Regions from separate parts of the Mesorhizobium sp. B2-6-4 genome, predicted to be linked through region 1. Evidence: predicted binding sites of a transcription regulator. Region 1 holds the regulator's gene; the other holds the start of a gene.

Region 1 (11,552 bases):
AGCTGCAGGTCGATCCGGCTCTCGATACGGTTGAGCGCATCGTCCGCGGTCGCGTCGAACTTGATGCGAGCCGCCTCTTGCGTCGCGAAATAGGCGAACCCCGCCATTGTCATGCTGATCAGCGCAACGGCAACGAAAGCGACGATTGGAAAAAGCTTCTTCAACGGATAATGCGGCCTATCAGCATGTGAGCCCTTTATGGGCAAGTCGCCCGGCCAACACAATGGCAAGGCCAAGCCATCCCGCCGGCTGGCATATCACCTGATCGGCAGATCGGTAACGGGCTCAGGCCAGCAGGCTTCAGGCGGCGATCTTCAGCGCGCCTGGTCCGGGAATGGCGCCAGGCGGACATTTGCCCAGGATGATCATGCCCAGCACCTCGTCCTGGGTCACATCGGTGGTGCGGGCAGTGCCGACGACCTGGCCGTTTTTCATGACGCACACCCGGTCGGCCAGTTCGAATACGTCGTGAATGTCATGGCTGATCAGGAAGATGCCGATGCCGTCGGACTTGAGCTGCCTGACCAGTTCCCCGACCTGGGCCGTTTCCTGCGGTCCAAGTGCTGCCGTCGGCTCGTCCATGATCAGGATGCGGGCGTTGAACAGGATCGCGCGTGCGATCGCCACCGACTGCCGCTGTCCGCCCGACAGCTTGATCACCGGCTCCTTGAAGCGCTGGAAGCGGGGATTGAGCCTGCCCATCACCTTGCGCGCCTCGGCCTCCATGGCGACATCATCGAGCGTGCCCCAGGCGGTCCTCAGCTCGCGGCCGAGGAACAGGTTGGCGGCGGCGTCGACATTGTCGGCGAGCGCCAGGGTCTGGTAGATCGTCTCGATGCCGTATTTCTTGGCATCGCGCGGGTTGGAGATCGAAGCCTCTTCGCCGTTGACGAAGATTTGGCCCGCGTCACGCTTGTAGGCGCCCGACAGGATCTTGATCAGTGTCGACTTGCCGGCGCCGTTATGGCCGAGCAGGGCCACGACCTCGCCGGGGAAAAGATCGATCGAGGCATCGTCGACGGCGCGAATGCCGCCGAACGCGATTGAGATGTTGCGCATGTCGACCAGCGGGTTGCCGGCGGGAGCGATCCTGTCAGCCATGATTGTCCTCCTCCCTCAAACGCGTTTGCGATAGACGGTGTCGAGCCACACCGCGATGACCAGCACGGCGCCGACGACGATGCTCTGCAGAGGCGAGTCGACGCCGAGCAGCACCATGCCGGATTGCAGCGACTGCATCAGAAGCGCGCCCAGCATGGCGCCGATGATCGTTCCCGAACCGCCGGCGAGCGACGTGCCGCCGATGACGGCCGCCGCGATCACCAGCAATTCATCGAGCGTTCCGAGCACGTTGGTGGCCGAGTTCTGCCGGGCCGACGAGATCGCGGCGGCGATCGTGGCCAGCACGCCCATGATCATGAACACTTTCATCGTGATCCAGCGCGTGTTGATGCCGGCGAGGTTGGCTGCTTCCGGATTGCCGCCAATGGCAAAGACATAGCGACCAAAACGGGTGCGTTTGGTGATGAAGGTCATGACCAGCCCGACGGCGATGGCCATCAGCACCGGTATGGCGATGCCGTGGGCGATGAACAGGCCGCCCTCGGGCACGGTTATGTTGTTGGCGGCTGCATATCTGTTCACGATGCCGACAGGCCATGGATAGGAATTGGCCAGCCAAACCGCGCCCATGATGACGGCGCAGGTGACCACGCCGATCAGCGTCTCGGCCCAGATCGGACGCAGCGGGAAACGGAAGCGCTTGCGCTGTACCCGCCCGTTGAACAGCGCAAGCACCACCGCAAGGCAGGCGGCGATGCCGACCACCCAGCTCCAGGTCGCGCCGATCGATCCGGCCGGGCCGCCGCCCATCAGCTGGAACGTCGCGTTGAGCGGCGCCACCGTCTGGCCGCTGGTAACCCACCATGCCGCACCGCGCCAGACCAGAAGCCCGCCCAGCGTCACGATAAAGGCCGGCACTTCGAGATAGGCGATGACAAAGCCCTGGAAGGCGCCGATCAACAGACCGAGCACCAGGCCGATGACCAGCGCCAGCACCCAGATCCATGGGTTGCCAAGCTCAAGCCCGACGAAGCGCACTAGGAAATGCACCTGGGCGAAGCCCATGACCATGCCGATCAACCCTTCGGCGGAACCGACGGACAGATCGATATTGCGCATGACGATGACCAGCACCATGCCGCAGGCCATGATGGCGACGGCCGAGGTCTGCACCGACAGGTTCCACAGATTGCGCGGCGTGAGAAAGGTACGGCTGTCGAAATCGAGCGGATTGACGCCGAGACGCAGGCTGGACAAGACATGCAACCCGATCCAGATCAGCAGCAGCGCGCCGATCATGCCGAGCATGCGCGTGTCGATCTCGGTCGCCTTAAGGAACCGGGCGACGGCGCCGAGTTCCGACGCACGCGCGGTGTCGGCCTGCGGGTTGGACGTCGTATCGGTCATGATTTTCTCCCACCGGCCTGCCCGTCCGATGCGGGATGCCGGAAGCCAGCCTAGAAGTTACCCGCCCGGGGCGGAAAAACAAATCTTCTTGAAAAAACGCCGCGGCTTGGCAGCCGCGGCGTTCATCGCATGAAATGGAAGATCAGTTGCAGGCCGCTACGCTGCCCGCCGCGACGCCGGCACAGACCTCGTCTTTCTTGATCCAGCCGGCGTCGATGACGACGTTGAGATTGTCCTTGGTGATCGCAACCGGGGTCAGGAACAGCGATTTGACGGTGTTCCCACCGGGCGTTGTGAAGTCCTTGACGCCGGCGATATCGGTCATCTTCTTGCCGTCGGCCAGCTGCGAGGCGATCTCGGCGGCATTCTTGCCGAGTTCACGCGCGTCCTTCCACACCGACACGGTCTGCGTGCCGAGGGCGATGCGGTTCAGCGCCGCGTGGTCGCCGTCCTGGCCCGAGACCGGAACGGTACCGGCCAGGCCTTGAGCCGTCAGCGCCGCGACGACGCCGCCGGCAGTGCCGTCATTGGCCGCGACCACCGCGTCGACCTTGTTGTCGTTGGCGGTCAGGAACTGCTCCATGTTCTTCTGCGCGTTGGCCGGCAGCCAGCCATCCGTATAGGCTTCGCCGACATTCTTGATCTTGCCGCTGTCGATGGCGTCCTTGAGCACTTCCATGGAGCCCGAGAACAGGAAATCGGCATTCGGATCGGCACCCGAGCCCTTGATGAAGACGTAGTTGCCTTCCGGCTTCACCTTGAACACTTCGCGGGCCTGCATGCGGCCGACTTCCTTGTTGTCGAAGGTGAGATAGAAGACGTCCTTGTTCTCGATCAGGCGGTCATAGCCGACGACCGGAATGCCTTCGTCGAGCGCCTTCTGCACCGCCGGGCCGATGGCGGAGGCGTCCTGCGCCAGGATGATCAGCGAATTGGCGCCCTGGGAGATCAGGCTCTCGACGTCGGTGAGCTGCTTGCCGGGATTGGACTGGGCGTCGGCGGAAATATACTTGTCGCCGGCGGCTTCGATCGCCTTCTTCATGGCGGCCTCGTCGGTCTTCCAGCGCTCTTCCTGGAAGTTCGACCAGGAAACGCCGATGACCTTGTCCTTCGCCTGCGCGACCGACGCGAGCGTCAGCGACATGGCGACACCCGCCAGGATGGCGGCTGTGAATCTCTTCATCTTAATCCTCCCTGCGCCGCGTATGGCGCGACCAAACAGGCCCGTAGGCCGGCACAAAGGCTCTATTTTTTCGAGCCTCGAAAAAACACTGGTCCATCGTCGGAACACTGTCAACGTCGATTCTGATGTATTTTGATGTCCTCGTGAATTTTTTTCGAGCTCCGGAATAAATAATGACAGCCAAGGCCGGTTCTGCCAGTATTTGACGGTCGTCGGGATCCTGGGGAGAGAACGCGGCGACGGGGAGGATGCGAGAAACATGTCGGTCGGAATCCGCCACGATGATTTGCGCCGACGCAACCGGGCGATGGTGATCGCGGCCGTGCGCCGTGCCGGGCAGCCCTCGCGCACCGAGATTGCCGCGACCACCGGGCTCAGCCATTCCACCATATCGGCGATCTCCTCCGACCTGATTGGCGAAGGCATCCTGGCGCAGAGCAAGCCGAGCGAGGCCGGTGCGCTGAAACGCGGCCGGCCGCAGGTCGGCCTCAGCCTCAACCCTGAAGCCGCGGCGGTGATGACCGTTGTGCTGTCGCTGAATTTCCTCTCCGTCGCAGTCATCGACTATGCCGGCCAGGTGATATCTGAGGAGCAGCGCCGGCTGGACACGCTGACCCTGTCACGCGAGGCGCTGATCGGCGAATGCGTGGCCATCGTCAGGCGGCGGTTCGAGGATCCCGACCTCGACGTCGGCAGCATCGCCCGTATCGCGCTGGCGATCCAGGGCATCACCGACACGGATGCGCGCGCCATGCTGTGGTCGCCGATCACGCCGCAGACCGACATCGCCTTCGCCGACATACTGGAGGCCGAGTTCGGCATTCCCGCCACCATGGAGAACGATTGCAACATGATGGCGGTGGCGCTGCGCTGGCGCGATCCCCAGCGCTACCGCGACGACTTCATCGCCATACTTTTGTCGCACGGCATCGGCATGGGCTTGGTGCTGAAGGGTGAACTGTTCACCGGCACCCATTCATCCGGAGGCGAGTTCGGCCACATGATCCATCGCCCCGGCGGGGCGCTCTGCCGCTGCGGGCGGCGCGGCTGCGTCGAGGCCTATGCCGGCAACTATGCCATTTGGCGCAACGCGAGGCAGCTTGGCGAGGACACCCAGCCCGTCGACGTCAGCGACGCCGACATGCGCACCCTGGCGGCCTCGGCGCGCGAAAAGGACGGGCCGGAGCGCGAAGCCTACCGCAAGGCCGGCGAGGCGCTGGGTTACGGCCTTGGCAGCCTGTTCGCCCTGATCGATCCGGCGCCGGTCGCCATGGTCGGCGTCAGCGCCGCCGCCTTCGACCTGATCGAGCCGGCTCTGCGCGAGGCCATTGCCCAGACCGCCGGCGGCCAGCACTCGAAATCGATTTCCTTCGACACCGAGCCGAACGAACTGCCGCTGATCCGCGAGGGCTGCGCCATGCGCGCGCTAACCTTCGTCGACCAGGAAATTTTCGCGCCGGGGGCACAGGCGAAATCAGGCATAGGCGAGAACGTTGCGTGACATATCCCTAGTCTTCGCGGATCGCGTACCCCGCGCCCCGAATGGTGCGGATCACGTCAGGCATGCGGCCGTTGTTGACCGCCTTGCGCAGCCGGCCGACATGCACGTCCACGGTGCGCTCGTCGATATAGATCGTTTCGCCCCAGACATTGTCGAGCAGTTGGCTGCGCGAGAACACGCGGCCGGGATGTCGCATCATGAATTCGAGCAGGCGGAACTCGGTCGGCCCGAGCCGGATCTCGCTTTTCTTGCGGTAGACCCGGTGCGATTCACGGTCGAGCACGATGTCGCCGACCTTGAGCACGCTGGACAGAACTTCGGGCTTGGCGCGGCGCAGCAGCGCCTTGACGCGTGCCATGAATTCCGGCGTTGAGAACGGCTTGACCAGATAGTCGTCGGCGCCGGTGGAGAGACCGCGCACCCGGTCGCTTTCCTCGCCGCGCGCCGTCAGCATGATGATCGGCAGCCGCTCGGTCTCGGGCCGCATCCGGAGACGGCGGCAGAGCTCGATGCCGGAAACCGCCGGCACCATCCAGTCGAGCACCAGAAGGTCGGGCACATTCTCCTGCAGGCGGATCTCGGCCTCGTCGCCGCGCGTCACCACCTCGACCTGGTAACCCTCCGATTCCAGATTGTAACGGAGCAGCACACCCAGCGGCTCCTCGTCCTCCACCACCATGATGCGTGGCGCGATCATCGACTGGTCACCCCTGCCGTCAAGCCGCTGGCGCCGACATCGCCGTCTCGTCCTGCTTCGGGCGATTGGCGGGCAATTGCGTGCCGGTCAGCACATAATAGGCATTTTCGGCAATGTTGGTCACGTGATCGCCGATGCGCTCGAGATTCTTGGCGCAGAACAAAAGATGCGTGCAGGCGGTGATGTTGCGCGGATCCTCCATCATGTAGGTCAGCAGCTCGCGGAAGACCGACGTGTATTTGACGTCGATGCGTTCATCGTCGGCGCGCAGCTTGGCAAGTGCCGCGGCATCGCGCGCCGCATACTCCTCGATCACGCCTTGCACCTGGATCAGCACAAGCTGCGCCATGGCGTCGATGGAGTGCGACAGGTCGCGCGGCGTGGCGGCAAGGCCGACGGTGCCGACGCGCTTGGCGATGTTCTTGGCGAGATCGCCGATGCGTTCGAGATCGCCCGCCATGCGGATCGAGCCGACGACATGGCGCAGATCGTCCGCCATGGGCTGCCGCTTGGCGATCAGGGTGATGGCGCGGTCGTCGAGTTCGCGCTGGCGCGCATCCATGATCGCGTCGTCGGAGACGACGCGCTGGGCGAGCGCGTTGTCGGAATTCAGGAGCGCCTTGGTCGCGCCGCCGACCATCGATGAGGCGAGATCGCCCATGTCGCGGATCAGCCTGCTGATCTGTCCGAGATCTTCGTCAAAGGCTGCGACTGTGTGTTCGGCCATGATCTTGGTCCTCGTATGCCTGGGATCAGCCGAAGCGGCCGGTGATATAGTCCTGCGTGCGCTTCTCGCGGGGCGACGTGAAGATCTTCTCGGTGCGGTCGAACTCGACCAGCTCGCCCAGATACATGAAGGCGGTCTGCTTCGACACGCGCGCCGCCTGCTGCATGTTGTGGGTGACGATGACGATCGTATAATCGGCCTGCAACTCGTCGATCAGCTCCTCGATCTTGGCGGTCGACAGCGGATCGAGCGCCGAGGCAGGCTCGTCGAGCAGGATGACCTCCGGCTTTACCGCCACAGTGCGGGCGATGCAGAGGCGCTGCTGCTGGCCGCCCGAAAGGCTGAGGCCGCTGGCGTTGAGCTTGTCCTTGACCTCGCTCCACAGTGCCGCGCGCTTCAGCGCCTGCTCGACACGGCCGTCCATCTCCGCCTTGCTGAGCTTCTCATAGAGCCTGACGCCGAAGGCGATGTTCTCGTAGATCGACATCGGGAACGGCGTCGGCTTCTGGAACACCATGCCGATCTTGGTCCTGAGCAGGTTGAGGTCCTGCGAGCGGTCGAGGATATTCTGGCCGTCGAGCAGCACCTGGCCCTCGGCGCTCTGCCTCGGGTAGAGCTCATAGATGCGGTTGAAGACGCGCAGCAGCGTCGACTTCCCGCAGCCCGAAGGCCCGATGAAGGCGGTGACGCTGCGCTCGGGCAGCGACAGGCTGATATCCTTCAGCGCCTTCGACTGGCCATAGTAGAAATTGAGGTTCTTGACCTCGATCTTGGCTTTCTCGACCGCGACTTCGGGCGTGTTCAACTCGGTGGACAACATCGGTTTCATCTGTCCTCTCTGCGTCCGGTAAGGCTGCGGGCGAAGATGCTCAGCCCGAGAACCGTAAGGGTGATTATGAGTGCGCCGGTCCACGCCAGCTGCTGCCATTCCTCGTAGGGGCTGAGAGCGAACTGGAAGATAGTGACGGGCAGGCTGGCCATCGGCGCATTGAGATTACTCGACCAGAACTGGTTGTTGAGCGCCGTGAAGAGCAGCGGCGCCGTCTCGCCGGAAATGCGGGCGATGGCCAGCAATATGCCAGTGACGATACCCGACAGCGCCGCACGGTAGGCGACCGAGCGGATGACCACCCAGCGCGGCGCGCCGATCGCGGCGCCGGCCTCGCGCAGGGCGTTCGGCACCAGGTTGAGCATGTCCTCGGTGGTGCGCACGACGACCGGGATGACCAGGATGGCCAGCGCGACGGCACCGGCGATCGCCGAGAAATGTCCCATCGGCCGCACCAGCAACTCGTAGACGAACAGGCCGACGATGATCGAGGGTGCCGACAGCAGGATGTCGTTGATGAAGCGCACGACGGTGGTGAGGCGCGAGAAGCGGCCATATTCGGCCATGTAGGTCCCGGCGAGGACACCGATCGGCGTGCCGACGATGACGGCGATGACTGTCATCATGATACTGCCGTAGATGGCATTGAGCAGGCCGCCGGCATCGCCGGGCGGCGGTGTCATTTCGGTGAACACAGAGAGCGAAACACCCGACAGGCCCTTATAGAGCAGTGCGCCGAGGATGAGCGCCAGCCAGGCCAGGCCGATGCCCGCCGCCGTGACGCATAGCGTCATCATCACGGCATTCCTGCGCTTGCGTCGATTGTGAAGCGATGTGGCCGTCGACATCGGTCAGGCTCCCGTGCGGCTGTCCATGCGCAGCAGCATGTAGCGCGCAAGGGCAAGGATCAGGAAAGTGATGACGAACAGGATCAGGCCGAGCGCCACCAGCGAAGACGTATAGAGATCGCCGTCGGCTTCGGTGAACTCGTTGGCGATGGTCGCCGAGATCGTCGTGCCGGGCGCGAACAGCGAGGCGCTGATGCGGTGGGCGTTGCCGATGACGAAGGTTACCGCCATGGTTTCGCCGAGCGCGCGGCCGAGGCCGAGCATGACGCCGCCCATGATGCCGACGCGGGTATAGGGGATGACGACGCGGCGCGTGACCTCCCAGGTCGTGCAGCCGATGCCGTAGGCCGATTCCTTCAGCACCGCCGGCACCGTGTCGAAGACATCCTTGGTGATCGAGGTGATGAAGGGCAGGACCATGATGGCAAGGATCAGCGCCGAGGTCAGAAGGCCGATGCCGTAGGGCGGGCCGGAAAACAGGCTGGAGAGTCCCGGCACGTCGTGGAAAAGCTTGATGATGAAGGGCTGCACCGTCGTCTGCAGGAACGGCGCGAACACGAACAGGCCCCAGATGCCGTAGATGATGGAGGGTATGCCGGCAAGCAGCTCGACGGCGATGCCGATGGGGCGCCGGAGTGGCCGCGGGCAGAGTTCGGTAAGGAAGATGGCGATGCCGATGCCGATGGGAACGGCGATCAGGATGGCGATGGCGGCGGTGACGATGGTTCCGTAGATCGGGGCCAGCGCTCCGAAATTCTCGGTGACCGGGTTCCACGATTCGGTCGTCAGGAAGGAGAACCCGAATTTCGACAGCGCTTCCCACGAGCCGGCAAACAGCGAAATCGCCACGCCGCCGAGGATGAGCAGGACGAGGATGGCGGAAAAGCGTGTCGCCGTCCGGAAAATCGTATCGGTGAGCGCGAAGCGTCGGACCGTCGCTTCCCTGGCCCGCATGGCGGCCGACGATGGCATGGCTTCGGAGACGGCGGTCATCTGGCCCTCGCGTTTCAAGGAAGACAGGGAGGGCGCCGTGAAGCGCCCTCCTCGTTCAGCAGGGATTACATGGCGGAATAGAGCGGCTTGCCGTCTTCGCCGACGATGTCCTTGGCCCACATATCCTCGACGCTCTTGACGACCGCGTCGGGGATCGGAACGTAGTCCAGCGCCCCGGCCATGTCGTCGCCCTTCGCGTAGGACCAGGCGAAGAACTTGAGCGCTTCACCGGTCGCCGCCACGTCGCCGGGCTTCTTGTAGACCAGGATCCAGGTCGCCGACGTCATCGGCCAGGATTCGGCGCCCGGCTGGTTGGCCAGGATGACGCCGTAACCAGGCTGCGAGCTCCAGTCGGCATTGGCCGCCGCCGCCGAGAACGCCGCCGCCGTCGGCTCGACCTTCTTGCCGTCCTTGTTGATCATGTCGGCATAGGTCAACTTGTTCTGCTTGGCGTAGGCGTATTCGACATAGCCGATCGAGCCACCGGTCTGCGAGACGTTGTTGGCGACGCCTTCATTGCCCTTGGCGCCGATGCCAACCGGCCATTCGAGCGCGGTGTTGACGCCGACCTTCGACTTCCAGTCGGCGCTGACGTCGGCCAGGTAGTAGCTGAAGTTGAACGTGGTGCCCGAACCGTCGGAGCGATGCACGACGGCGATCGCCTGGTCGGGAAGCTTGACGTCGGGATTGAGCTTGGCGATCGCCGCGTCATTCCAGTTGGTGATCTTGCCGACGAAGATATCGGCCAGCGTCGGGCCGTCGAGCACCAGTTCGCCCGGCTTGATGCCTTCGAGATTGACGACCGGAACGATGCCGCCCATCACCATCGGGAACTGTGCAAGTCCGGTGGATTCGAGATCCTCGCCCTTCAGCGGCGCATCGGAAGCGCCGAAGGTGACGGTCTTGGCTTTGATCTGCTTGATGCCGCCGCCCGAGCCGATCGACTGGTAGTTGAGACCGATGCCGGTCTCCTTCTTGTAGGCATCGGCCCACTTCGCATAGATCGGGTAAGGGAAGGTGGCGCCGGCACCGGAGATGTCAGCTGCCATTGCCGCGGAAAGGGTGAGGGTGGACGCCGCAGCCATTGCGATCGCAACGGCCGCCGAGCGGATGAAATGTCTCATATGGCCTGCTCCTGTTCGGAAGATGGTCTCTCGGCGCCATTCCTTGCCAGCGCCCGCTGAGGCCAATAGCGTTCGATTATAACAGTCGCATGACAGTTTCGTGTCAGCCCGGTAACGCGTCGCCGGCGCCTGGAAAGGCGATGGCGATTAGCGGCTGCGGCATGGCGCCGGTTTGCCTTCGGGAATCAGGGACTTGCGCTATCCGGCCACCCAAACAGCCATCGGATTCGGCATGGATCGCTGATCGAAGAAAAGCCGGACGGGAGCGCGTCGCTCGAGGCCAGAGGATGTCTTGGCCGGGCCATCGCCAAAAACAGGTCCGTTGGGGTAGATTGACGCTGCTTCATACTGGCGGTCGCTGCTCCCGCCCGTAACTAGAAGAGAGCGGAAATCGATGCCGTCATTGTCCCGGCTGGACGCCGGCTTTGATATGGTGCGATCGCACCATAGTCTTGCTCGAAGGGCTGCAGCCGGCCCCGGGTGATTCTCGCCGCAATCCGGCCGAAGGCGCAAAGTCTATCCCGCGTTGCGCCGGGCCTGGCGACCAGCGCCGACCCAGCGCTCGACCTTTTCGAGCAGGGCCCTGGGGCTGATCGGCTTGGGCAGATAATCATCCATGCCGGCGTCCAGGCAGCGTTCGCGATCGCCCTTGAGCGCATGCGCGGTGACCCCGACGATCGGCACATGCGTGCCGGTTTCCTCTTCCAGCCGGCGGATGGCGGCGGTTGCCTCGAGCCCGTTCATCTCCGGCATCGAGACGTCCATCAGGATCATGCACGGATTGAGCCTGCCGAAAGCGTCCAGCGCCTTGCGGCCATTGCCGACGATCTCGAAACCGTAGCCGGTCTCGCCGAGGATCTGGGTGAAGACCATCTGGTTGACCTCATTGTCCTCGGCCACGAGGATGTCCAGCCGCTGCTCGCCGCCAGTCGCGGCAAGCCGAGGCCTGACCGGCGGCGGCTGCAGCAACGCGCGTTGCCCTGCCGCCGGTGGCGGTGACTGCGGATTGTTCCCGCCGCCTCCCTCGACAGCAAGCGGCCGGGCGACATCCGTGGCGTGGCGATGCCGCTGGATGGTGGCGACCAGCGTTTCCAGGAGCACCGAGGAGCGTGCGGGCTTGATGAGTTGGGCATCAATGCCGAGATCGCGGTAACTGGTGTTGGCCAGCGACTGGTCGACGG
Region 2 (11,552 bases), on a different contig from region 1:
TGTTCAGGCAGTTGATGAAAGATCCGGCCTCTGCCGCCAAATTGACGGGGTGGAAGGACGGCAAGGGGGAGGATACGGGTTGGAAAGGCTGCGTCGAGGCGCGGCCTGGTGTCCTTAATATCGCCGATACGCCGCCTGATCCACGTTACCCTGACACTCTGTTCGTGCCTTATTTCGCGCCGGACAGTCCGGGAAAGGGGACGAGACCTTCCAGCGGCTATTCAAACGATGCCTATCACTACAACAATTCCTTTATCGACGACGCCCCTGATGAGGCCAAACTTGCTCGGAATGGCGGACTGAATATTCTCGGAATAGACCTGAGCGGCTTGCTTGGAAGTGCTGCCGGGCTTTTGCGGGGTGATCTTGAAACAGTCGCCAAATATGTGGCGCCGCAGAACACCGCCATTGCCACCGCGGTCACAAACGATCCAAACGCCTTGCAATTGACGGTGGGGCCAAACCGGTCCTGTCCCTCGCCAATCGTCCCCTTGACCGAAGACTTTACAAAACTTCGCAACGAGGCCGCCAAGATGCTTGCATGGGCGGGGTCCGGCACCAATGTTTCCGAGGGCCTGGCCTGGGGCCAGCGGGTGTTGTCGCCGGGTGCGCCATACGCCGAGGGTACGCCTTGGAAGACGCCTGGGGTGAGCAAGATCGTCATGTTGCTCACCGACGGCGAGAATGTCGTCTACGGCGCCAGCAACGAGACGACCAAGTCAGACTATACGTCCTATGGTTTTCTCGCGGGCTCAACCTATGGCGCTGCCGGTCGGCTTGGATCGGACAATCAGACCACCGCCGCGCGCAATGTCGACGGATGGACCAAAAGCGTCTGCACGCAGTTGAAGAAGCAGGGCGCCGAAATCTACACGATGGTGCTGCAATCCGATACCGCCGCCAACCGCACGCTTTACAGCGCCTGCGCCTCGGATCCCAGCGACTACTACGCCGTCAACGATCCAAACAAATTGCCGAACGTGTTCCAGCAGATCGCCAACAAATTCTCGAAATTGCAACTGACGAATTGAACGCTCGACCCCGCTGGGCGGCATCCTGGAAGGATGCCGCGAATTTCAGCTCATATGGGCGACGACCTTGTCCACCGTTTCGGGGAAGAAGTCGGGCGCCGCGTGGCGTTTGCCGAACATCATGTCGTATTGCAGCAGCCGGAAGTCGCGGATCGCCGGGTCGATCTGCTTTTGCCGCGCCCAATCGGGCGTGGCTTCTCCCGCCGGCGTCAGCAGCAGATTGCGGTCGACCACGCGGTAGCGTTCGCGCATCTCGCCCAGGAAGCCGGTATAGTAGGGGTGGGTGATGCCGGCCGTTTTCAGGATGTGATAGGGCAGGAAGGCGGGGCTGACGGCGCCCATGTCCTTGGCAGGGCCTGTGCGGTTCGACCAGATGACCAGTGGCGTCTGATGATGCTCCAGCGCCGCCTCGGCGGAAGCCTCCTTGCGCGGCGCGACATTGTCCTTCATGAACCCGGTCTCTACATAGACCGGCCCAAGCGGCGGCAGATGGTCGCCGAAGAAGGCGATGACGGTGGGGCGAGAGCGTTTCTTTGCCCATTCGATCAGGCGTTCGAGACCGCGGTCCGCGTCGGCCGAGCCCTCGGTGTAACTCAGCAGCGATTCACGCGCCCATTGGCTGATCGGCGCCTGCACGGTGTGGGTCGGGTTGTAGTAGCGGTTCGGCTCGTAAGGGCCGTGGTTCTGCAGGCTGACGGCAAAGAAGAACACCGGGGCATCGCTGGCATCGGCCTCGCTGATGATCTCGTCCGTCATCGCCGCGTCGGATGCCAGCGGCCCGCGCTTTTGCATCGGCGGCAACGTCTCTTCCGATCTGAAGTCGTCGAAGCCGAAATCGGCATAGACCGCGCCGCGGTTCCAGAACCAGTTGGTGCCCGGATGGATGGCGCGCGCCCTGTAGCCCTCCCTCTTCAGGAAGGTCGCCAGCGACGGCGTCGGCGTGCGCACATATTGCTGGTAGGGGATGCTGCCGGCCGGCAGGAAGGCGTTGGAGAAGCCGGTCAGTGCCTCGAACTCGATATTGGCGGTCATGCCGCCGAATTCGGGTGAGAACATGGAGCCCGAACGCAGCGCCCGCACGTTGGGGATCGGATCGGGCGTGATGGTGACCCCGGGCAGCTTGGTCGGATCCCAGAAGGATTCGCTCATGACGACGATGATGTCGGGCTTTTCCTGGGGCACCGAGGCGGTCACCTGCGGCCTGTCGATGGCCGCGATCGCCTTTTCCGAATAGCCTGGCGGCGCCGAGACATGCGCCATCGGCACGTTCAGCGCGAAGGCGAGCGCAAAGCCGTTGGAGGCGTAATTTTCCTTCTGGTCCCACATAATCGGGATGATCTGCAGCCGGTCCCGGGTCCAGGAGAAGGTGGCATAGTCCATGATCGAGACGAAGAAGGCGAGCAGCGGCACGGCCAGCGTCAGCCGGGCGAGACGGCCCTTGCGGCTGAGTATGGGCACTTTTCGACGCCAGACCCGCCAGCCATAGATGAGCAGCGACAGGCCGGCGACGATGCCGACAATCATGGCAAGGGCAGTCATCGGACGGTCACGCACCAGAAGCGGCAGCAGCGCCACGATCTGGCGGGAGTAGAGGAAATCGGTCGGGTAGAGGGGATCGCCGAGATAATGCGATTTCTGGTGACCGATGAAAGCCAGCGAGAGCGTCAGCGGCGCGACGATCATCAGGCTTTGATAGCTGCGGCCGAAAACGGCATCGAGGCCGACCAGAACCAGTGCGAACACCACGATCGTGGTCCAGCCCGGCTTGAGCGGCTGCAGGAAGAAGGAAACCGTGCCGGCGAAGTCGCCGCGCACGATCAATTCGATGGCGAACACCAGGACGGCCGCGATCAGCAGGCTGGTCAGCCCATAGCGTATGGTCGGCCACTTCCGTCCCGGCAGGTAGCCGGTGGAAGGATCGTCTTCCAGAAACTGTGGCGCGGCTTTGCCTGCGCCTTTCGAAATCCTAGCCACTTTAACTTCCCCACCCAGCGACAGACCCGTCACTCGATTGTCATGGAATTGTCACGCAAAGCTAGCGCCTGTGGCGGAAATAAGAAGAGCCAGCAAACGATTCGTGAGCGGTTTTCATCAGGAGTGATCGCCAAAAAGCCTTTTGGAACAGGCACTCGGCCGGCAAAGCTGCCAAGGGGCCGGGTCGAACCGGGCTTGACTTGGCAGGCCGCGTTGCGTCACAGGCAGGAAAATTCGTGTATCAGGCAAGCAGAACCGAGCTTTGGGAGCCCACACATGGCCGTTGCATTCACCTTTCCGGGACAAGGCAGCCAGGCTGTCGGCATGGGCAAGGACCTCGCCGATGCCTTCCCCGAGGCGCGTAGGGTTTTTAGCGAAGTCGACGACGCGCTCGGCGAAAACCTGTCGAAGCTGATCTGGGAAGGGCCGGAAGAGACGCTGACGCTCACCGCCAACGCGCAGCCGGCGCTGATGGCCGTATCGCTGGCCGCGATCAGGGCCTTGGAAGCGCGCGGCTTCTCGCTGAAGGACAAGATTACCTACGTCGCTGGCCATTCGCTGGGCGAATATTCGGCGCTTGCCGCCGCCGGCTTCGTCTCGGTTGCCGATGCCGCCAGGCTGCTGCGCATCCGCGGCAATGCCATGCAAGCGGCGGTGCCCGCCGGCGAAGGCGCCATGGCGGCGATCATCGGACTGGAGCAGGCCGATGTCGAAGCCGCCTGCGCCGAGGCTGCCAAAGGATCGGTCTGCCAGATCGCCAACGACAATGGCGGTGGCCAGCTGGTGATTTCCGGCGCCAAGGCAGCGGTCGAACTGGCCGCCAAACTGTGCACGGAAAAAGGCGCCAAGCGGGCGCTGATGCTGCAGGTCTCCGCGCCCTTCCATTCGGCGCTGATGGCGCCTGCCGCCGAGATCATGCGGGAAGCGCTGGCCGGGGTAACAAAGAACGCGCCTGTCGTGCCGCTCGTCTCCAATGTCACGGTCACTCCGACCAGCGATCCCGAAATCATTGCGCGCCGTCTGTTCGAACAGGTGATCGGCCGCGTGCGCTGGCGCGAGACGGTGGAGTGGTTCGGCGCGAACGGCGTCACCACGCTCTATGAGGTCGGCGCGGGAAAAGTGCTTTCAGGGCTGGCCCGGCGCATAAACCGCGACATCGCCACGACATCGGTCGGAACCGCGGCGGAGATCGAGACCGCATTGGCGGCGCTCGGGTGAGGCGCCGCGTGTGAATTTGATGGCGCGGCTTGTATCGCTGAAGATATTCCGTTGGTGATGGCAATCGGATACCGGCGCGACGTATACAGATAAGGTTGCTCGCTGAGCTTCCGAAACCAAAGAGGAAAACACATGTTCGAACTGACCGGCCGCAAGGCACTTGTCACCGGCGCGTCAGGAGGCATCGGCGAGGCGATCGCCAGGGTGCTGCATGCGCAAGGCGCCATCGTCGGCCTGCACGGCACGCGCGTCGAGAAACTGGAGGCGTTGGCCGCCGAACTCGGCGACCGGGTGAAGCTGTTTCCGGCCGACCTATCGAACCGCGACGAGGTCAAGGCGCTCGGCCAGAAAGCGGAGGCCGATCTCGAGGGCGTCGACATCCTGGTCAACAATGCCGGCATCACCAAGGATGGGCTGTTCGTGCGGATGTCGGACGCCGACTGGGACAGCGTGCTCGAAGTCAATCTGACGGCCGTGTTCAGGCTGACGCGTGAGCTGACCCATCCGATGATGCGCCGTCGCCACGGCCGCATCATCAACATTACCTCGGTGGTCGGCGTCACCGGCAATCCCGGCCAGACCAACTACTGCGCCTCCAAGGCCGGCATGATCGGCTTTTCCAAATCGCTGGCGCAGGAGATCGCCACCCGCAGCATAACCGTCAACTGTGTCGCCCCGGGCTTCATCGAATCGGCGATGACCGACAAGCTCAACGACAAGCAGAAGGAGGCGATCATGGCCGCTATCCCGACGCGCCGCATGGGCACCAGCGCCGAAGTGGCGTCCGCCGTCGCTTATCTTGCCTCCAACGAGGCCGGCTACGTCACCGGCCAAACCATCCATGTGAACGGCGGCATGGCGATGATCTGATCGGGTCGGCCAAAGCATGCATTTCGGGCCGGGCCCGGGCATTCGCGGTGGCTTTGAGACGGCGACAGGCAACGCCTGGGCGGGCTGTGAAAAGCGACCATTTCGGCTTGGACGCCCACGATTTTTCGTGTAATGCGGCCCGCAACCCGGCGGTTCGGGCAAAAACCGGTCTGCGGCCATTGCGTTTCCGGCGGGACCATCTTTCAGCTTGATTAGCGGCATTCCGCCCGCTAACGAAGACAGACAACCAAAAGACGAGGATGCCCCAAATGAGTGACACCGCAGAGCGCGTCAAGAAGATTGTCATCGAGCACCTGGGCGTCGATGCCGACAAGGTGACGGAGCAGGCGAGCTTCATCGACGATCTGGGCGCCGACAGTCTCGACACGGTCGAACTCGTCATGGCGTTCGAAGAAGAATTCGGCGTCGAGATCCCCGATGACGCGGCTGAAACCATCCTGACGGTGGGCGATGCCGTGAAGTACATCGACAAGGCTTCGGCCTGACGCTTTCCGCAGTCATCACCGGGGAGGACCTGCGATGAGGCGTGTCGTCGTCACGGGCCTTGGGTTGCTGTCGCCGTTCGGCATGGGCTTCGAGCACAGCTGGAAGGAACTTCTGACCGGCCGCAGCGCCGCCAAGCGCATCACCGAGTTCGAGGTGGAGGATCTTGCCTGCAAGATCGCCCATGTCGTTCCGCGTGGTGACGGCAGCAACGCCACCTTCAATCCCGAGGCGGTGCTCGAGCCGAAGGAACTGCGCAAGATCGGCGACTTCATCCTGTACGGGATCGCAGCCGCCGACGAGGCGCTGAAGGATTCCGGCTGGCAGCCGAAGACCCATGCCGAGCAGTGCGCCACCGGCGTTCTGATCGGTTCGGGCATTGGCGGCATCGAAGGCATCGCCGAGAACGCGATGATCCTGAAGGAGCGCGGCCCGCGCCGCATCAGCCCCTTCTTCATCCCCGGCCAGATCATCAATCTCGTCTCCGGCCAGGTTTCGATCCGGCATGGGCTGAAAGGCCCCAACCATGCCGTCGTCACCGCTTGCTCGACCGGCGCGCATGCGATCGGCGACGCAGCCCGGCTGATCATCTGGGGCGATGCCGACGTCATGGTCGCCGGCGGCGCCGAAGCGCCGGTGACGCGACTGTCGATCGCTGGCTTCGCTGCCTGCCGTGCGCTCTCGACCGAGCGCAACGACGCGCCGCAAACGGCTTCGCGGCCCTATGACCGCGATCGCGACGGCTTCGTCATGGGCGAGGGCGCCGGCGTCGTCGTGCTTGAGGAACTCGAGCATGCCAAGGCGCGCGGCGCGAAGATCTATGCGGAAGTGACCGGCTACGGCCTGACCGGCGACGCCTATCACATCACCGCACCGGCTGAAGATGGCGACGGCGCATTCCGTTGCATGACGGCGGCGTTGAACCGGGCAAAGCTGACGCCCGCCGATGTCGATTACATCAACGCGCACGGCACTTCGACCATGGCCGACACGATCGAGCTCGGCGCTGTCGAGCGGCTGGTCGGCAATGCCGCATCGAAGATTTCGATGTCGTCGACCAAGTCGTCGATCGGCCATCTCCTCGGCGCGGCAGGGGCTGCCGAAGCGATCTTTTCGATCCTCGCCATCCGCGACAACATCGCGCCGGCGACCATCAACCTTGACAATCCGGAGCGTGAGACCGCGATCGACCTGGTGCCGAACAAGCCGCGTGCCCGCCAGATCGACGTGGCGTTGTCCAATTCCTTCGGCTTCGGCGGCACCAACGCTTCACTGGTCTTCCAGCGCTACAATGGCTGACCGTCCGCCTGCCGGACGGCGCTTCGGCGTGTCGTCAATTTTGCCATATTCGCCCCTACTCTGCCGCAGGGGATTCGTTGAGAGATCAAACGGTAGGGCGAAATGAACACAAATCCGGCCGGCAACGGAGAGTTCGGGCAAGGGCAGGCGACATCGGGGCCGATCGTACCGAAGACAGCCGCCGAAGCCTTGCGGCCGGAGGCCGGCACGCCGCCGCCGAAGCGCTCGCGTGCTTCGCGCAGTCAGGTCGTCGTGTTCATGAACTTCGTCATCTCCTTGGTGATGCTGATGGTTCTGGCGGCGGGTATCGCGCTTTACTTCGGCAAGCAGGAATTCACCGAGCCCGGCCCATCGGCCAATGGCGACACCTTCCTGGTCAAGCCGAACACCGGCGTCCAGGATATCGCCGACCAGCTCGAGCGGCGCGGCCTGATCAGCGACGCCCGCATATTCCGTCTTGGCGTTAGGGCCTTCGGTAATGATTCGGCGCTGAAGGCCGGCGAATACGAGATCAAGCCCCGGGCGTCCATGCGCGACATCATGGAATTGCTGAAGAGCGGCAAGTCGGTCATGTACTCGCTGACCATTCCCGAAGGGCTGACAGTCGAGCAGGCGCTGGCGCGCATCGCAGGCGAGCCCGCCTTGAGCGGCGACATGCCGGCCACCGTGCCTCCAGAGGGCAGTCTCGCCACCGATACGCTGCGCTTCACGCGCGGCGCCACGCGCCAGCAGATGATCGACAAGCTGCTGGCCGACCAGAAGAAGCTGGTCGAGGAGGTCTGGCAGCGGCGCGCCGCCGACCTGCCGCTCGCCAGCATTGACGAGTTCGTCACGCTGGCCTCGATAGTCGAGAAGGAAACAGGCAAGGGCGATGAGCGCTCGCGCGTCGCCGCGGTCTTCCTGAACCGGCTGGCCAAGGGCATGCGCCTGCAATCCGATCCGACCATCATCTACGGTCTGTTCGGCGGCAAGGGCAAACCCGCCGACCGGCCGATCTATCAGTCGGACATCCAGAAGCCGACGCCCTACAACACCTATGTGATCAACGGCCTGCCGCCGACGCCTATCGCCAATCCCGGCCGCGCGGCGCTGGAGGCGGTAGCCAATCCATCAAAGACCGACGACCTCTATTTCGTTGCCGACGGCACTGGCGGACACGTCTTCGCCGCCACGCTTAACGAGCACAATGAGAACGTTGCGCGCTATCGAGCCCAGCAGAAGAAGCAAGTCGACGACGCGGCCAAGGCTGATGCCAAGGTGGAGGGGCAGACCGACGCGCCCATTGACGGCGACGCGGGGGCGGCCCAGTAGCGGCGCACGGTTTTTCCAGCTCGTCCACGCTATCGGTTGAAGACAGGAGCGTTTGGATTTATCGGGGCGCCTCGTAAGCCGATTGGCAGGCGGGCATTTCGGCTTTCTGAAGGTGCGCGAGGCCGGATCAAGCAGTATCCGTAATACGCGCCAGGGGGTATGCAGGCACCATGAATTTGCAGAGCATGACCGGGTTTGCGCGTGCTGTCGCCGAGCATGACGGCACCTCGATTGCCTGGGAGGTCAAATCCGTCAACGGCAAGAGCGTCGAGGTGCGGCTGCGGCTGCCGCAGGGCTTCGAGCGGCTGGAGCCGGCCATCAGGCAGACGCTTCAGAAACGTTTCGCGCGCGGCAATTTTCAGGCGACGCTGACCATCACGCGCGCCGCCGGAATGCAGTCCCAGCCCGTTGTCAACGAGGCCTTCCTCAAGGACCTGGCCGGGCTCGCCAAGCGGATCGAGGAACAATTTGGTGTTGCTCCTGCGACCGCCGACGGATTGTTGTCGCTGCGCGGCGTGCTCGATATTCCCGAGACCACCGAAACCGAGGATGTGCGCACGGCGCTCGACAACGCCGTCATGGCGGCCCTCGATGTGGCGCTGGAGGGGCTGGAGCGGTCCCGCGAGGGTGAGGGCGCGGCACTTCGCACGCTTCTGCTGGGCCACATCGACGCCATCGAGGCGCTGACGCTGGGCGCTGAAGCGGATCCGTCGCGCGAACCGGCGGCCATCCGCGAGCGCCTCGCCGAACAGGTGCGGCTCTTGATGGATGCTTCGGCCAACCTCGATGTCGGCCGCTTGCACCAGGAAGCCGCCTTCCTCGCCACCAAGGCCGATATTCGCGAGGAGATCGACCGCTTGAAGACGCATGTGACGTCCGGTCGTGCATTGCTTTCCGGCGGCGGCGCCATCGGACGCAAGCTCGATTTTCTAGCACAGGAATTTAACCGCGAATCGAATACGCTGTGCTCGAAGTCGAACGCTGCCGCGGTCACCGCCATTGGACTGGAACTGAAGGCCGTGGTCGATCAGTTCCGTGAACAGGTCCAGAATCTGGAGTAGCCGATGGTCGCCAGGGATTTAGGGTCCCGCATTCGCCGCCGGGGCCTGATGCTCGTGCTGTCGTCGCCGTCGGGCGCCGGCAAGTCGACAATTGCGCGCAACCTTCTGGAGAGCGATTCCAGCCTCGAACTGTCGGTCTCCGTCACCACCAGGCCGCGCCGCGGCTCGGAGATCGAAGGCGTTCACTATCATTTCCGCACCATGCGCGAGTTCGAGCGGCTGCGCGATTCGGACGCCCTGCTCGAATGGGCGGAGGTGCATGGCAATTGCTACGCGACACCGCGCGAACCGGCGGAACTTGCGCTCGCTCAAGGGCGCGACATGCTGTTCGACATCGATTGGCAAGGCGCCCAGCAGCTCAAGGAGAAGATGCGCGCCGACATCGTCTCGATCTTCATCCTGCCGCCGTCGATGAAGGAGTTGAAGGCAAGGCTGAAGCGCCGCGCCGAGGATCAGGAAGCGGTGATCGAGACGCGGCTGAAGAACGCGCGCAACGAGATCGAGCACTGGAAGGAGTATGATTTCGTCATCGTCAACGATGATCTCGATCGCGCCTTCGCCGAAGTGCGCGGCATCGTTGTCGCCGAGCGGCTGCGGCGCGATCGTCGGCCCGGCTTGTTCGATTTCGTCTCGGGACTTTTGGACGAGAAGACGAGCTAGCACTTTGCTTTGCCCACGAAGATGGGCCGGCGGACAAGCCGAAGGCCGGCAGCACCAAACGATGTGCCCGGGCAGGCGCCTGTCCTGCAAGATGCGCTTTTCGGCGCCATAAATCAGACAATTGACGAAGAGGGCAACGCCCCTAGTTTCTCCCGCACGAACGCGTGCGCGGCGCCGGTAACGGCCGGGGCGGCAGCGTTTCAGCGTACCGCCATGAGGGAGAGCAGATCTTGAAACGCTTCTGGCTGGGCGTTCTTGCCATCGTCATTGTCTGCGGCGCCGGATTTTTCGCCTATGCCTGGAAGCCGGCAATCGATCCTGTCGAGCCGCCGCAACGATCGTCGTTCGACCCGGCGTTGATCGAGAAAGGCGCTGTGCTGGCCTCGGTCGGCAATTGCACCTCCTGCCACACCAGGCCCGGTGAAAAGTCCTATGCCGGCGGGCTCGCCGTGCCGACGCCGTTCGGCACCATCTATTCGACCAACATCACGCCAGATCCGCAGACCGGCATAGGCCGCTGGTCGCAGGCAGCCTTCAACCGCGCCATGCGCGAAGGCGTCGACCGCGAGGGCAGGCATCTCTACCCGGCCTTCCCATTCGATCATTTCACGCGTGTCTCCGATGAGGACAACCGCGCGCTCTACGCCTATCTGATGACGCGCCAGCCGGTGAACAACCCGCCGCCTCCGAACGAGTTGCCTTTCCCGCTCGATATGCGCCTGGTGCTGGCCGGCTGGAAGCTGCTGTTCTTCGACAGGGGCGCCTATCAAAACGATGCTTCACAAAGCGCGCAGTGGAACCGCGGCGCCTATCTGGTCGATGGGCTCGGTCATTGCGGCGCCTGCCACACGCCGCGCAATCGGTTCGGCGCGGAAGAGAAGGGGTCGCACATGGCCGGCGGCGAGGCCGAAGGCTGGACGGCCTTTGCGCTCGAGGGCACTTCACCGGCGCCGATACCGTGGACGCATGACAGCCTGTTTGCCTATCTCAGGCAAGGCTGGCATGCCGACCACGGCGTCGCCAATGGCCCGATGGGCGAAGTGACGGGCAATCTCGGCCGGCTTCCCGATGCCGACATCGACGCCATGGCCACTTACGTCATGTCGCTCATGGGCGAACCATCCGCCGAACGGACGGCCGCCGCGCAGGCCATCCGCGGCCGCGCCGCGGCCGACCCGGCGTCGACCGCCGGCGTGGCGCCGACATCCGCAGATACGCCGGCGGCGCGTGGAGCCGTCATCTACCAGGCGGCATGCGCCACCTGCCACGACGGCAGCCGTCCGCCGCCTTTCGGCGGTATCAATTTCCATCTGTCGAGCGCGGTCAACGCGCCAGATCCGCAGAACGTCATCAACACCGTGCTGTTTGGCCTGCCGGCGGCGAGTGGGCGCCCGAGCGCCATCATGCCGGGATTCGCGGCGACGCTGAAGGACGACCAGGTGAATAACCTGCTGGCCTATCTGCGCGATGCCTTTGCCGGCAAGCCGGCCTGGCAGGATGCGGCCGCCAGGATCGCCGACACCAGGAGCGGAAAATACCAAGTCAGCGTCCGGCCCTCGGACGGCATCGAGCGCGGCCCGGACAATGTAGGAGCGAAGGACAGATGATCAATCTCAACGTCAAC

The links. Region 1 encodes PhoB, which activates phosphate uptake and scavenging genes when phosphate is short. Its sites were predicted from a motif close to TGTCATNNANCTGTCAT; they were not measured.
Region 2: a site for PhoB is predicted at 3,044-3,060, ahead of FJ426_RS26430 (LTA synthase family protein). Genes of this name have one in related genera too.

Annotation. Positions count from the first base shown of each region.
Region 1 covers NZ_VFUE01000027.1:58,872-70,423, reverse strand. The annotation lists gene FJ426_RS28105 (CHASE domain-containing protein) at 1-164, opposite strand, end outside; gene FJ426_RS28100 (ATP-binding cassette domain-containing protein) at 301-1,101, opposite strand; gene FJ426_RS28095 (sugar ABC transporter permease) at 1,117-2,469, opposite strand; gene xylF (D-xylose ABC transporter substrate-binding protein) at 2,612-3,652, opposite strand; gene FJ426_RS28085 (ROK family protein) at 3,912-5,153, shown strand; gene phoB (phosphate regulon transcriptional regulator PhoB) at 5,161-5,850, opposite strand; gene phoU (phosphate signaling complex protein PhoU) at 5,870-6,577, opposite strand; gene pstB (phosphate ABC transporter ATP-binding protein PstB) at 6,603-7,406, opposite strand; gene pstA (phosphate ABC transporter permease PstA) at 7,403-8,254, opposite strand; gene pstC (phosphate ABC transporter permease subunit PstC) at 8,258-9,247, opposite strand; gene pstS (phosphate ABC transporter substrate-binding protein PstS) at 9,313-10,371, opposite strand; gene FJ426_RS28050 (PAS domain-containing protein) at 10,888-11,552, opposite strand, start outside.
Region 2 covers NZ_VFUE01000024.1:963-12,514, forward strand. The annotation lists gene FJ426_RS26425 (pilus assembly protein) at 1-1,031, shown strand, start outside; gene FJ426_RS26430 (LTA synthase family protein) at 1,077-3,005, opposite strand; gene fabD (ACP S-malonyltransferase) at 3,282-4,223, shown strand; gene fabG (3-oxoacyl-[acyl-carrier-protein] reductase) at 4,356-5,093, shown strand; gene FJ426_RS26445 (acyl carrier protein) at 5,363-5,599, shown strand; gene fabF (beta-ketoacyl-ACP synthase II) at 5,634-6,896, shown strand; gene mltG (endolytic transglycosylase MltG) at 6,999-8,207, shown strand; gene FJ426_RS26460 (YicC/YloC family endoribonuclease) at 8,378-9,268, shown strand; gene gmk (guanylate kinase) at 9,272-9,928, shown strand; gene FJ426_RS26470 (c-type cytochrome) at 10,159-11,535, shown strand; gene FJ426_RS26475 ((2Fe-2S)-binding protein) at 11,532-11,552, shown strand, end outside.